DNA from 3 places in the Cryptocyanus atlanticus LEGE 06306 genome. Region 1 is predicted to be linked to each of the others. Evidence: predicted binding sites of a transcription regulator. Region 1 holds the regulator's gene; each other region holds the start of a gene.
What was found. Region 1 encodes NtcA, which controls nitrogen genes in cyanobacteria. Its sites were predicted from a motif close to GTANCNNNNGNTAC; they were not measured.
Positions count from the first base shown of each region.

Region 2: the regulator NtcA is predicted to act here: its motif matches at 2,594-2,607, upstream of ACWJI7_RS13630 (CbiX/SirB N-terminal domain-containing protein).
Region 3: the regulator NtcA is predicted to act here: its motif matches at 2,371-2,384, upstream of fmdA (formamidase).

Region 1 covers NZ_JBSJOZ010000007.1:67,428-72,068, forward strand. Annotated here, with positions in the region: gene ACWJI7_RS09220 (DUF3084 domain-containing protein) at 1-1,219, opposite strand, end outside; gene ntcA (global nitrogen regulator NtcA) at 1,279-2,004, opposite strand; gene ACWJI7_RS09230 (cob(I)yrinic acid a,c-diamide adenosyltransferase) at 2,210-2,794, shown strand; gene dcd (dCTP deaminase) at 2,794-3,387, shown strand; gene ACWJI7_RS09240 (hypothetical protein) at 3,400-3,822, opposite strand; gene thyX (FAD-dependent thymidylate synthase) at 3,847-4,569, opposite strand; gene ACWJI7_RS09250 (thioredoxin domain-containing protein) at 4,641-4,641, opposite strand, start outside.
Region 2 covers NZ_JBSJOZ010000019.1:23,003-27,643, reverse strand. Annotated here, with positions in the region: gene ACWJI7_RS13640 (redox protein) at 1-157, opposite strand, end outside; gene cobA (uroporphyrinogen-III C-methyltransferase) at 316-1,131, opposite strand; gene ACWJI7_RS13630 (CbiX/SirB N-terminal domain-containing protein) at 1,128-2,534, opposite strand; gene ACWJI7_RS13625 (hypothetical protein) at 2,685-3,026, shown strand; gene ACWJI7_RS13620 (ferredoxin--nitrite reductase) at 2,950-4,509, opposite strand; gene ACWJI7_RS13615 (hypothetical protein) at 4,630-4,641, opposite strand, start outside.
Region 3 covers NZ_JBSJOZ010000016.1:20,874-25,514, forward strand. Annotated here, with positions in the region: gene ACWJI7_RS12965 (anthranilate synthase component I family protein) at 1-842, shown strand, start outside; gene ACWJI7_RS12970 (aminotransferase class IV) at 843-1,733, shown strand; gene ACWJI7_RS12975 (hypothetical protein) at 1,793-2,320, shown strand; gene fmdA (formamidase) at 2,445-3,650, shown strand; gene ACWJI7_RS12985 (FmdB family zinc ribbon protein) at 3,729-4,007, shown strand; gene urtE (urea ABC transporter ATP-binding subunit UrtE) at 4,034-4,641, opposite strand, start outside.

The DNA.
Region 1 (4,641 bases):
GAGGCCCGGCCCGCCCGGTCGAGGCCTCCACCGGCTGCAGGGTCAGCACGATCGGGTCGGCGGTGTCGGCATTCCGGCTGGCGATGGCCTCCAGCGTCACCGGCTGCCCGAGGGGGCGTTCGGTGAGTTCCTGCCCGAGGCGATTGAAGGTGGCGGCGTCGAACTGAACCCCATCGGCGATGGATCCCTGGCGCTGGGCCTTGGCGAAGGACGCCGCCAGCAGCAGGTTGAGGCGGCTGCGCACCTGCACGACCGACCGTTCGTCGGGCTCGAGCACAGTGGAGGCCATCAGTTCCCCCTGGCGGATCACCTGGCGGTTCGGCCGCAGGTCGGGGAAGCCCAGCACCTGCTGTTCCCCGCGCACCACGTTGGCGGCGGAGAGAATGCTCACCACCCAGGAGCCTCCCTTGCCGATCAGGCTTTCGAGCTTGGCGATGTCCTGACGCGAGACAAGCAGGATCTGGCGGTTCGGGGTCTCCTCGGGGAGCACCCGCTGAAAGGCGCTCAGGTTGGCCTGACGCAGCAGGGCATCGATGACCGCCTTGGCCTCGGCTGGATTCTTCAAGGCCACCTTGGCGGTGGCCAGTGGCTGACCGCTGCTGATCACCACGTCGCCGCGGCGCAGGGCGATCAGCTTCTCCTCGAGGCCCTGCAGTTCCTGCTCCCCGGCCGCGATCTGCTGCTTCACCCGGGCCAGCTCGGCCTCGGTGCGGCGGATGTCCTGATCCTTGCTGGCAATGTCCCGGCTGAGCTGCGTCCGCTGCAGCAGCAGCTGCTCTCGCTGGTTCTGCAATGGCCGCAGCTCCGCCCGCAGGCGCCTGGCCTGCAGTTCCACGGCGGTGAGCTGGCGGCGGGATTCCTGCCGTTCCCGCTCGGCCCGGCGCAGCCCCTGCTCGGCCCGCCGCTGCTCCTGTCGGCTGCGCTTGAGGGCGTTTTCGCTGCGGCCCAGGCTGGAGCGGCTGTCCCGCAGCTTCTCCTGGAGGCTGTCGAGCTCGAAGAGGCCCACCCGCAGCCGTTCACTCACCGCCAGCATCAGCCCCAGGGAGACGGCGCTGATCAGGCTGCCGGTGAGCACCGTGATCAGCACCGCCGTGTTGCGGGGGCGCAGGTTGAAGAGGCTCAGCCGGGCCTTGCCGACACGGCTGCCCAGGCGATCCCCGAGGGTGGCGAGCACCCCACCGAGCACCAGCAGGGCGAGGATGAGCAGCCAGGCGGACACGGCGCAGGGCGGAGAGCTTCAGTATCGGTGTCTCGTCGCCCCGGGGCCGGTGGCCCTGGTCAGCTGAACCGCTTGGCCAGGGCCACCGGATCGAACACCGTGATCTTCTTGCGGTCGATCTGCACCAGCCCCGCCTGGCGCAGATCGCCCAGCAGCCGGGTAATCGTGACCCGGGTGGAGCCGATCGCCTCGGCGATCGCCTGGTGGGAAAGGCGCAGGTCGATCGTGATGCCATCGGAGCTGGGCACGCCGAAGTCCCGGCAGAGCACCAGCAGGAAGCTCACCAGCCGGGAGGACATGTCCCGGTGGGTGAGGGTTTCGATCATCGTTTCGGTCTGGAGGATGCGGGAGGAGAGTCCCTGCAGCAGCAACAGCCCGACGCTCGGATCCTGTTCGATCGCCCGTTTCACCGAGGCGGCCGGCGCGGCCACCAGTTCAACCCGGGTGAAGGCGACGGCGTGATAGAAGCGGTCGGAGCGCTGGCCAGTGAGCAGGGAGAGCACACCGAACAGGCTGTTCTCCCGCAGCAGCGCCACGGTGATCTCCTCCCCCGACTCATAGACGCGCGAGAGCCGCACCGCGCCGCGGCGCAGCAGATAGACCCGCTCGGCAGGGTCTCCCGGGAAGAAGATGGTCTTGCCACGCTCAACCGTCTCGATGGAGCAGCCGGTGAGGCCGCGCATCACTTCCAGCAAGGTGGCCGAACCGTTGCCAGCGGTGGTGAGGCCGGCCTGGGGGGGCGGAGTGGTGCTGGTGCGGCTGAATCCGCGCATGGCGCCGACCATTGGGGCGGAAGAGCTGTGGTTGGAAGCTACGGATCGGCACCGGTGTGGCGTGTAGCGAAAGACACACTCGCTGTTCATCCGAGCCCGGCTGGCCTGGGAGCCCCCCCTGGGGGTGGTACGGATGTTTGCGCTAGGGATGGTGCCATTCCCTTGTGAAGCGGCCCGTCACCGCTACATTCAGCATCGCGTCTCCGATGGGGTGTTGATGACGGTCAGCCTGATCAGCCCACCCCATGAACCCCGGCATCCCCTGCGGCCCGTTCCCGCGGCCCGTCCGGCGGCGGGCCGGCCGCGGCCGTTGCTGGCGCGGCCCGAGGGGCTGCTGCAGGTGCACACCGCACCGTTCCGAGGCAGTTTCGACGGGGTGTTCAGCCAGGCCCTGCGCAGCGCCGGCCTGGGCAGCCGCGTGCTGATCAGCCAGTTCCTCAAGGGGGGCGTGGATCAGGGCCCCGGCCAGGCGCTCCGGCTGTGCGGCCGTCTGCAGTGGCTGCGTCCGGCCGTTCCCGCCTGCCTGAGCGAACCCTCCAGCGACCTCCCCGCCGAGGTGGGGGCGGCCGTTCAGCAGGTGTGGGCCTTCAGCCGGGAGCAGCTGCTCGCGGCCACCATCGACCTGCTGGTGCTGGATGAGCTGGGTCTGGCGATCGAGCTCGGCTTCCTGGCTGCGCCGGAGGTGGTGGCCACCCTGGAGCAGCGGCCGGCCCATCTCGATGTGATCCTCACCGGGCCGGTGATGCCGCAGGACCTGCTGGCCATGGCGGATCAGGTCACCCAGCTGCGGAGGGGCGGCTGATGCTCAAGAACGACCGCTGGATCCACGCCCAGGCCGCCGGCGGGATGCTGGAGCCCTTCCAGGCCGGCCTGGTGCGTCACCTCGATCCCGATAACCGGGCCGCGCCGGTGCTGAGCTACGGCTGCTCCTCCTACGGCTACGACCTGCGGTTGTCGCCGCAGGAATTCCTGATCTTCCGCCATGTGCCCGGCACGGTGATGAACCCGAAACGGTTCAACCCGGCCAACCTGGAGCCCGCCCCGCTCCAGCACGACGAGGACGGGGCCTACTTCATCCTGCCGGCCCACTCCTACGGCCTTGGGGTGGCCCTGGAGAAGCTGCGGGTGCCGGCCAACATCACCGTGATCTGCCTGGGCAAGAGCACCTACGCCCGCCTGGGGATCATCGTGAACACCACGCCCGCCGAGGCCAGCTGGGAGGGACACCTCACCCTGGAGTTCAGCAACTCCTCCGGCGCCGATTGCCGCATCTACGCCAATGAGGGCATCACCCAGCTCCTGTTCTTCGAGGGAGATCCCTGCGACACCACCTACAGCGACCGGGCGGGAAAGTATCAGCACCAGCCGGAGCGGGTGACCCTGGCGAAGGTGTGAGGGCAGAGAGGGCTAGCGCCACCCTGTCTGGGGCAGGCCCATGGCGCGGCGGATCTGATTCAGACAGGGCAGCCCGCTGCTGCAGGATCCGATCACCTGGCCATTGAGCACGAAGGGGGGCGCCCCGTCGGCCCGCCCGGCCCCACCGCTGGGAGCGCCGGCCGCGGGCGCCGGGCGTCGCCGGCCGGCACTGCCTGGGGCAAGGCCGGCCGGCGACGCCGGTGTCAGGGGGGACATCTGGCGCAGGCTGCGGAGCGCCTCGCCGTAACTGGGGCCCACGCTCCGCTGCAGCGATCCCTGGGCGGCCCCGGCCGCGGCGGCGTCGATCAGGGTCTGGCCCCGCCCAGCCGAGCTCAGCAGCGCCAGGGTCAGCAGGGGTGAAGCCAGCAGCGATGCGGCCTGAAGCGAGAGCGGAACGAAACCGGGCCGGGGCATGGGAGCTGCGGGGTCTGCGGTTGATCAGGGCGCCAGCCGGGCCTTGTGCAGCCGGCTCTTTTCGTACCAGGCTGCGAATTCGGGAGCCCACCCTTCCAGGTGGGGCCACATCAGATCGCAGAGCTGGCGGATCTCCAGTTGCGCATCCAGCTTGGCCCGCAGATCGAGGAAATGCAGGAAGGCCCGCAGGCTGAAGCTCACCACGAAGTGCTGCCGGTAATCGAAGGGCAGGATGCCGCGGGCGTGCTCCTCGGCGAAGCCGGCGCCCAGCAGGTCGCGGTAGCGCTCGGCGGCCCGGCGGCAGAGCTCCAGATCCTGCGCCCGCTGGGCCGCGTCGTAGGTGTACTTCTTGCCCTGGCGGTCGCAGTAGTCGCCGGTCGGGCGCAGATAGAACACCTCCTCGAGATCCAGGCTCCCGGCGGCGGCCTTGCAGATCCGGTCGCCTGTGTAGCGCATGGACTGCACATCGAAACTCACGCCCACCCGGTGGGTGCGGGCCTGCTGCATCACCGAGTGGGGAAACCAGCCCACGTTGAGCACGATCTGGGCGTGCTCCAGCGGGCCGTAGTGGCCCCGCTCGCCGGAGAGCAGCCGCTTCACGCAGATCGCGCCGGCCGTGCGTTCATCAGGCCAGCCGGCCCGATCGGCGGCCACGAATCCCTCGCTGTAGTCCTGATGCATGGCCGCGTAGACGCACTGCTGCGGGTTGGGGGTGGCGGCGATCAGCTCGACCCGGAAGCGGTCCATGGGGGGAAATCAGGGGGTGGGCGAAGCGCGGAGGGCGGAGAGCCGGAGGTGTGGGCTGAAGCAGGGCGGACT
Region 2 (4,641 bases), on a different contig from region 1:
AGAACTGCCAGGCGCCACGGCCGGGGTCGTTCGGGGGGCTCACGGCCGGACCCCTGTGCACCACCAGGTCCCGGGCATTGGAGCGGGGCACGGTGATGTCGAAGAAGCGGACACCGGGGGTGTCGCGGAAGGTCTCGTAGGGGATGAGCGCGAACATCGGCGCCGGCTTCGGCGTCCCGGGCTCCCCCTGGGATGGGGCGGCAAGGGTCATGGGACCTGGCCAGCTGGACCTGGCACCGGATCTGGGGTCTGATCACCCATCGTGCCATCCGGATACCCCCCCTCGATCGAGCCCTTCTGAGCCGGCGAACCGGCTCAGAAGGGGATCGGCATCTCCACCTCGGCCGGCTCCGGTGCACAGAGGGCCACCCGCTCCTCCACCACCTGGCCGATCACCACGATCGAGGGGGACCCGAAGCCCAGCGCTTCCACCCGGTCGGCCAGGTCCCCCAGGCGGCTCACCAGCTCCCGCTGCCCCCGAACGGTGCCCTGCTGGATCACGGCGGCGGGAGTGTCGGACGACAGACCGCCGGCCATCAGTTCCTCGCCGATGCGGCGGAGGTTGTGCAGCCCCATGTAGATCACCAGCCCGTCACTGCTGCGGGCCAGCCCTCGCCAGTCGACGCCGGGACGGGCCTTGTCGATCTCCTCGTGGCCGGTGACGAAAGTGACGCTGGAGCCAGCGCGGCGATGGGTGACGGGGATGCCCACGTAGGCAGGGGCGGCGATCCCCGCCGTCACCCCCGGCACCACTTCCACCGGCACCCCGTGCCGGGCCAGGTGAGCGGCTTCCTCGCCACCGCGGCCGAACAGGAATGGATCGCCCCCCTTGAGCCGCACGACCGTGCGGCAGCGGCCGGCCAGTGCCACCAGCACGGCGTTGGTGCTGGGCTGGGACACGGAGTGGTGGCCGCGCCGCTTGCCGACGAAATGGCGCTCACAGTGGGCCGGCACCAGCTCCAGCAGGGCGATGGGCACCAGGGAGTCGTAGACGAGGGCGTCGCAGCGCCGCAGCAGGCGATGGGCCTTGAGGGTGATCAGCTCCGGATCGCCGGGCCCGGCCCCCACCAGGTACACGGTCCCCAGGGGCTCGGCCAGCGGCTCCTCCTCGGGGATGGCGGCCCGGGTCATGGCAGGGCCTCGAGCTGCTCGAGCAGCAGGGTGCGGAACCGCTCCCGCTGCAGCAGCGGCGGACCCACCTGGTCGGACAGGCTGTCGGTGAGCCGGTTGGCGGCCAGGGCCAGGGGCAGGGCAGCGCCGCGGATCGCCAGCTTGAGCTCCTCGAAGTCAGCCGCACTGTATGGAGTGGCGAGGCAGCGTGCCTGGACCGTGTGCTCGAGATGGGCCAGGTAGCGGGGGGCCAGGGCACCGTCCAGGGGATGGTGCAGCAGCAGCGGCCGGGCGTCCGGGCCGTTGCCGTCGGGTTCGGCGGCGGCCACGGCGGCCGCTTCCTCCGCCAGGCTGCGCTGCCAGAGGGGCCAGCCCCCCAGGAAGGGCAGGCGCCGCACCGGCCCGCTGCGGCGCCAGTGGGCGGCGATGGCGGGCAGATCGAGGCGGACATGGGCTCCGGGGAGCAGGAAGAGCGGCACCAGGGTCAGCGGGGCCTCCGTTGCACCGCCGGCCGGCGAGGTGCGCAGGGGCTCGGGACGCGGCGGTGCGTCGGCGGTCAGCGCCTGGAGCCGGACCTGCGCCCCGCGGCGGCGGGCCAGCTCCAGGGCCAGGTTCTGCAGTTCCGCTGGGATCTCACCACCGGCGCGGCCATGCACCACCAGGAGCAGGGCGCTGACGGGGAGGGCCCGCAGCCGGCGCCGCAGCCGCTCCGCCACGATCGGATCCAGCCGGCGGCGTGCCAGGACCAGCAGTTCGGGGCGGGCCGTGGGCACCCGGGCCAGCAGATCCACCGCCTGGCCGGCGAGCAGGGGGTCCAGATCCAGGGCCAGGTCCCGCAGGGTGCGGCGCAGCTCCGGCAGCGGCCAGGCGCTCAGCCCCACCGCCAGCCCCTCCAGGGCCTGGCGCCGCAGCGCCATCGGGCCGGCCTCCAGGGCCAGTTGGCGCAGCAGGGGGAAATCGGCCGGGTCGCGCTGGTGGCCCAGCAGGGGAAGCAGGGCCGGCTGGAGGTCCCGCTCCAACCCCTGCCGGAGCGCGGCGGCACAGCGATGATCGCGATGACGCCCCACCAGGGCCAGCTGGTCGCGCCAGGCCTGGTCCCGCCCGGGGGTCCCGGGTCCGCGGGTGGTCAGCCACCACTGCAACAGGCGGGCGCTCCCCTGCCCATCCAGGCGTTCCACCAGCACCGCGAGCAGATCAGCGTCGGGGTCCACCCCACCGGCCTCCAGGGCCTGCAGCCAGGGATGGGGATCCAGGCTGGTCAGCCGGCGCAACCGCTGCAACCAGGGCCAGCGCTCTGGGCTGCCGGAAGGGGGCAGCCGGCTCGGGGACAGCTCGGATGACCGGTCGGAGTGGGAAGGGCGGTCCAGGGGGAGGATCGGGCCGGAAGGAAGCGTGGGCCGCGGCCGGGCGGCGGTACCGTTCACGATGGCATCGCCGCGTCGAGGCTGACGGGGTCGGGGGCCGGCAGGACGTTGGCCAAACGGTTGCTGTTGATACGTTTTGCCCCCGAAGTCGCCGGGAGGTGGCGGCTCGCCCTAGCAAGGGGATGGACGCGCACGGCAGGGGTCGGCCCGATGGACAGCACCGAACGGAAGGACCGTCAGCTGGTGTTCCTGCTGGTGGGGCAGATCGCCGACGCCCAGTTCCAGCGAGGCGACCGGCAACGGAGTGAACGGCTGTGGCAGGAGGCGGCCGCCCTGGCGCTCGATCCGGACCGGATCATCGCCCTGCTGTATGGGGGCCACGACCCGGGCGATCGGCCGACCCTGGAGGCACTCGACGCGGCCTATCTCAGCAGGTGGCCGGCCCGGCGCAGGTCCCCCTGGGGCTGGGCTGCCCTCAGGCCACCGCATCGCGGCGGCGGGCACCGAAGCGCTCCACCAGCAGCTCCTCGAGCACGTCGGGCAGCTCACTGAGCGGAACGCCCTTGTCGTGCAGCTCGGCCAGCCGGGGATCGGAGCCCATGGAGCCGCCCAGGTAGATCCGGGCCGCCTCCACCATCTGGCCGTTCCGACGGGTCTTCGCGCCCATCAGGCCGATCTGGCCCATGTAGGGCTGGCCGCAGGCGTTGGGGCAGCCGGTCCAGTGGCTGCGGACCGCAGCGGGCAGCTCCAGCCGCCGGTCCAGTTCGTCGAGCACGGCCTGGGCGGTGCTCTTGGTGGGAATCAGGGCAAAGCCGCAGTAACGGTTTCCGGTGCAGCTCACCGCCTCGGTCTGCAGCGGAGTGGGATCCGTCCGGAACCGGGCCAGCAGCGGTTCGGCGAGAAGGGCCTCCAGCCGCTCATCCGGCACGTTGGCGATCAGGGCGTTCTGGCTTTCGCTCAGGCGCAGTTCGCCGCTGCCGTAGGTGCGGGAGAGGCTGGCCAGAGCCAGCATCGCCTCCGCCTCGAGGCGGCCCATCGGCACGTGCAGGCCGACCCAGTGCAGCCCTTCCTGTTTCTGGGGGTGGACACCACAGATGTCGCGGGGCGGCTGGTGGACCAGATGGGAGCCGTCATGGGAGGGGACTGCGGCGGCGGCCTCGGCACCGGCGACGGTGCCGTAGGACTCGAGCACCGCGGCCCGGTAGGTCTCCAGACCGAGGGCATCGATGAGATACATCAGACGGGTCTTGCTGCGGGCGGCCCGGCTTCCCTCCCGTTCGTAATGGCGCAGCACGGCCAGGCTGAAGCTGGGTAACTGGTCGCCCCGCAACCACAGCCCGAGGGGGATCGCCAGCTCGTTGCGCTGGGCCGAGAAGAACCCCCCCACCATCACGGTGAAGCCCAGTTCACCCTCCCGCAGCGCCGGCAGGAAGGCCAGGTCGTTGTGCAGCAGGAAACTGTCGGGGGCGCCGCCCACTGCCACGTTGAACTTGCGGGGCAGGTTGCGGGGGCCGCCGGGGCCGAGCAGGGCGCTCTGGATGGCCTTCACCAACGGCCGGGTGTCGACGAACTCCTCGGGATCGAGCCCGGCCAGGGGGTTGCCCGTGACATTGCGGGGATTGTCGTGGCCGGACTGCCGGCTGGTCAGGCCCACCGACTCCAGGGCGGTCATCAGCGGGGGCATGTCCTCAAGGAGCAGGCCGCGCAGCTGGATGTTCTGACGGGTGGTGATGTCGGCGCTGCCGTGCTCCCCGCAACGGTCCACCGCCTCGGCGAGGACCTCGAGCTGGTCGGCGCTGATCACCCCATTGGGCAGGCGCAGCCGCAGCATGAAACGCCCGGGCGTGACCGGACGGAAGAAGATTCCCAGCCACTTCAGATGGATGGTGAGGGTGGCCTCATCCAGGCTCTCCCAGCCGCTGCGCGCCAGGTCGGGTAATCGGGGGGCCAGCTCCAGCCCGCAGAACTCCGCCTTGGCCAGCTCCACCTTGTTGAGAGTCGGTGTGCTGGTGCCCGCGTCAGAGGCCTGAACCATGGGGAGATGAGGGGATGCGACGACCCATCCTCCAGGGACGGGCGGATCGCTCCTGTGGCCGCAGCTACCCAACCGCACCGCGGCGGCCCAGCTGAACTGCTGCACTGCCCGGGGATGGCCTCAGCGCTCGCC
Region 3 (4,641 bases), on a different contig from region 1:
CCGCCACGGCCTGGCGCTGGCACACCGATCCGGACTGTTTCGCCGACCAGGTGGAGCGGATCCGCTCACGGATCGCCTCCGGCGACCTCTTCCAGGCCAATCTCACCGCCTGCTGCGAGACGCTCCTGGCCGAGTGCCCCGATCCCCTGGCCCTGTACGGCCGCCTGCGGGCCCGCTGCCCGGCCCCCTTTGCCGGCCTGGCCGTCGCCGGCGGCGGCGAGCGGGGGCAGGCGGTGCTCTCGGCTTCACCGGAGCGCTTCCTGCGGCTCGATCCGACCGGTCGCCTCCAGACCCGGCCGATCAAGGGCACCCGTCCTCGCCACGGCAATCCCGCCGCGGACGCCGACTCCGCGGCCGAGCTGATCACCAGCGCCAAGGACCGGGCGGAAAATGTGATGATCGTTGATCTGTTGCGCAACGACCTCGGTCGGGTCTGCCTGCCGGGCTCGATCCAGGTGCCCCAGCTGGTCGGGCTGGAGAGCTATGCCCAGGTCCATCACCTCACCTCGGTGGTGGAGGGCCAGCTGAGGCCCGGTCGCACCGTGGTCGATCTGCTGCGGGCCTGCTGGCCGGGGGGCTCGATCAGCGGGGCCCCCAAACTGCGGGCCTGCCAGCGCCTCGGCGAGCTGGAGCCGGTGGCGCGGGGTCCCTACTGCGGCTCCCTGTTCCAGCTCACCGAGGACGGCGGCTTCGACAGCAGCATCCTCATCCGCACGCTGGTGCTGGAGGGCCACCGGCTCAGGGTCCACGCCGGCTGCGGCATCGTTGCTGATTCCGATCCCGCCGGTGAAGCCGAGGAACTGGGCTGGAAGCTCCAGCCCTTGCTCGATGCCCTGAGCTGAATGGATCGCCCCCCGGCCCCCACCCCCGCCATCCCCCCGGCTGCCGCCGCGATCGCCTGGATCGATGGCACCGCCGGCGGGCGCTGGGGGTCGCCAGCGACGCTCTGCCTTCCCCTCGATGACCGGGGCCTGTCCCTGGCCGACGGACTGTTCGAGACCGTGCTGGTGGAGGGGGGGCGGCCGGTGCTGCTGGAGCGGCACCTCGAGCGCTGGTCCGCCGCTGCCGCCCTCCTGGGGATGCCCAAACCTCCCCCCCTGGATCGGATCAGAGCCCTGGCCGGGGAGGCCGTCGCCCGCAGTGGTCTTGATGGCGGCGCCCTGCGGCTGAACTGGAGTCGGGGGGGAGGGGGCCGAGGTCTCGATCCGCCCCCCCCGGGCGAGGGCAAAGCCGATCCGGCCGGGGGCGCTCGCCTCTGGCTGCAGTACAGCCCCTGCCGGCCCCAGTTCGATCCCGTTCGGCTGATCGTCAGTCCCACCGAACGGCGCGATGCCGCCAGCCTGCTCAGCCGCTGCAAGACCTTCGCCTATGGATCGGCGGTGCAGGCCCGCCGCCAGGCCGCCGCCGCCTCCTCCGACGACGCCCTGCTCCCCAGCACGGCGGGGGGGCTCAGCTGTGCCACCACGGCCAACCTGCTGGTGCGCCGCGACGGCCACTGGTGGACGCCGCCCCTGACCAGCGGCTGTCTGCCGGGGGTGATGCGCGGGCGGGCCCTGGACCTGGGTGTGGCGCTGGAGGCACCCTGGCCGCTGGAGGTGGAGTCGCTGCAAGGGGAAGGCCTGCTGTTGAACAGCCTGGGTTGCCGCCCGATCCGCAGCCTGGCGGGGCGCCCCCTGCCGCTCTGGCCGGATCCGGAGCGATTCTGGCGGGGACTGTTCCAGGACCCCGCCTGATCGATCTCGCCTGGGCGATGCCTGGCATAACGTCACTCCACATGGGAGGAGGTGGACACGTGGACGGCAGGTGGGATGGGCCGGAACGGCGCTGGGGCTGGTGGCGGCTGTCGGGTGTGCTGCTGGGTTCCCTCCTGGCCCTGTCGGCCTGCGGGGGCCGCCGCGAAGTGGCGGTTCAGGACGCCGCCCTGGGGGACCCCCTGGTGGAGGTGGACGGGGTGAGGGTGGCGCTGGCCAAGACTTTCCAGCCCGGCGTCTCCAATGGGCTCTACAAGGGTGCCGTCCGGGTCAGCGGTCGGGGGCAGATGGGCGAGGGAACCCTCTATGCCCTCAATGCCGTCTGCAGCCTGGAGGACAGCCCTGGCTGGCCCCCCTACGACAATCTGTTTGGCTATCCGATCGCTGCCGTCTCGGAGGCGGAGCCGTTGTCAGCCCAGCAACGATGGCAGATTCTTTATCATTTTGATGGCCGGATCGAGTCCAAAGGTGAGCTGAAGCCCCAGCCCTGGATGGCCCGTCTCAAAGACAATCTCTGCCGCCGGGGCGACTTCAACGACAGCACCGCCCGCCCCGCCCCGAGGGTCTGATCAGGCCGGCCGCTGGCGGAACTCCCCCCAGCGGGGACTCGACGAATCCGGTATCCGATGAGACTTACAGGCTGGGGTCTCTCGCCTTGGATGACCATGAAATCCGCTCACGGGTCTTGCGTCCATGCCCAAAACTCTCTTCAAGGTTGATCTCACCAAGTCGATGGATCAACAGGACATGCCCGGCCACAACCGCTGGCATCCTGATATTCCCGCCGTCGTCTCGGTCAACCCTGGGGAGGTGTTCCGGATCGAATGCAAAGACTGGACGGACGGCCAGATCAAGGATAACGATGACCCGCAGGACATCGCTGACGTCAATCTTGAGGTGGTCCATGTCCTGAGTGGTCCCATCTGGGTGAACGGAGCCCAGCCTGGTGACATCCTCGTGGTCGATATTCTGGACGTGGGAGCGCTCCAGGGTGATGAGTGGGGCTTCACTGGAATCTTTGCCAAAGAGAACGGCGGTGGGTTTCTCACCGATCATTTCCCCAAGGCCGCCAAGGCCATCTGGGACCTTGAGGGCATCTACACCAGTTCCCGCCACATCCCCGGTGTCCGTTTCGCTGGCATCACCCATCCAGGGCTGATTGGTTGTGCCCCCTCCCACGAATTGCTGCGGGAATGGAATCGGCGCGAAACCGAACTCGTGAACACGGCTCCGGATCGGCGCACCTACGGGGCCGGACTCTCCGGCAGCGAACCGGTGCTGGCCGCCCTGCCGAATCCGAACAGCGCCATCCTCGGCACCGTGGGGGCAGCTGATTTCGAGCGCATCGCCAATGAAGCGGCCCGCACCGTCCCCCCCCGGGAGCATGGCGGCAACTGCGACATCAAGAATCTCACCAAGGGCACCAAGATCTATTTCCCCGTATACGTGGAAGGTGCCAAGTTGTCCATGGGGGACATTCACTTTTCACAGGGTGATGGTGAGATCTCCTTCTGCGGGGCGATCGAAATGTCCGGCTATCTCGATCTACATGTTGAGATCATCAAGGGAGGTGTGGAGAAATATGGGATGGTCAATCCCATGTTCAAAACAAGTCCGGTTGAGCCTCATTTCACCGATTATCTCGTCTTTGAAGGCATCTCCGTCGACGAGTTTGAAGGAAAACAGTACTACATGGATGTGCATATTGCCTACCGCAGGGCCTGCCTCAACGCGATTGAGTACCTCAAGAAGTTCGGTTACAGTGGTGAGCAGGCCTACCTCCTGCTCAGCTGTGCGCCTGTGGAAGGGAGGATCAGTGGGATTGTGGATATCCCGAATGCCTGCTGCACCCTGGCCATTCCCACTGCGATCTTTGACCAGGACATCCTTCCTTGTTGAAGCTGGCCCCCGTCACACTGGCATCGCCAGTTGTTGGGGCTGAACACTCAGTCCCATTTTCATTGTTGAACCAGTCCCATGCCCGTTTACGAGTACAGCTGCACGAATGGCTGTGAGAATTACGATATCTGGCGCCCCATGGATCAGCGTCAGAGCGAAACGGATTGTCCACTTTGCGGTGGCCACGGCTCTCGGGTCTTCAACCCACCTATGACGGTCACCGGACCGTTGCGGCTGAAGCGGGAGGTCTCGGAGCCTCGCCTGATCCGGAAGGAGCAGCCAGGTTCACCGTCCACCGGTCCGCGCTTGCGTGATGGCGGCAGCAGCCGCCCCTGGATGTTGAACAGGGGCTGTTGATTGCCGTACCCGCTGGTTGCGGAGGGTCAGACAGTGAGAAATTCCTCAACGATCGCATCCGAGAGGTTCTCGGTAGGTCCGCTGGAGACGATACCGCCCCGCTGCATTGCGTAGTAGTAATTGGACTGGCGTACGAAGTGAAGATGCTGCTCCACCAGGAGCACACTAATACCCGTCTCTTTCATAATTCGTTGGACGGCATGTTCAATGTCCAGAATGATGGACGGTTGGATCCCCTCTGTTGGTTCATCAAGCAGCAATAACTTTGGTTTCCCCAACAGGGCACGCGCAATAGCCAACTGTTGCTGCTGGCCACCACTGAGATCTCCGCCTTTGCGATTGAGAAACTGCTCAAGAATCGGAAACAAATCAAAGACGAGCGGGTCGATGTGGCGATTCTTGCCGATTCCTCCTGGCAGGGCTTCCATGCCGAGCATCAGGTTTTCCCGCACGGTGACCTGCGGAATGATGTCTCGACCTTGGGAGACATAGCCGATTCCGCTCCGAGCACGGCGGTAGGGCGGCTCGACGGTGAGTTGTTTGTCGCCGTACTGCACTGACCCTGACCGCTGTTGAAGCAGGCCAATGATGGTTTTGAGAAAGGTCGTCTTACCAACTCCATTCCGACCGATCA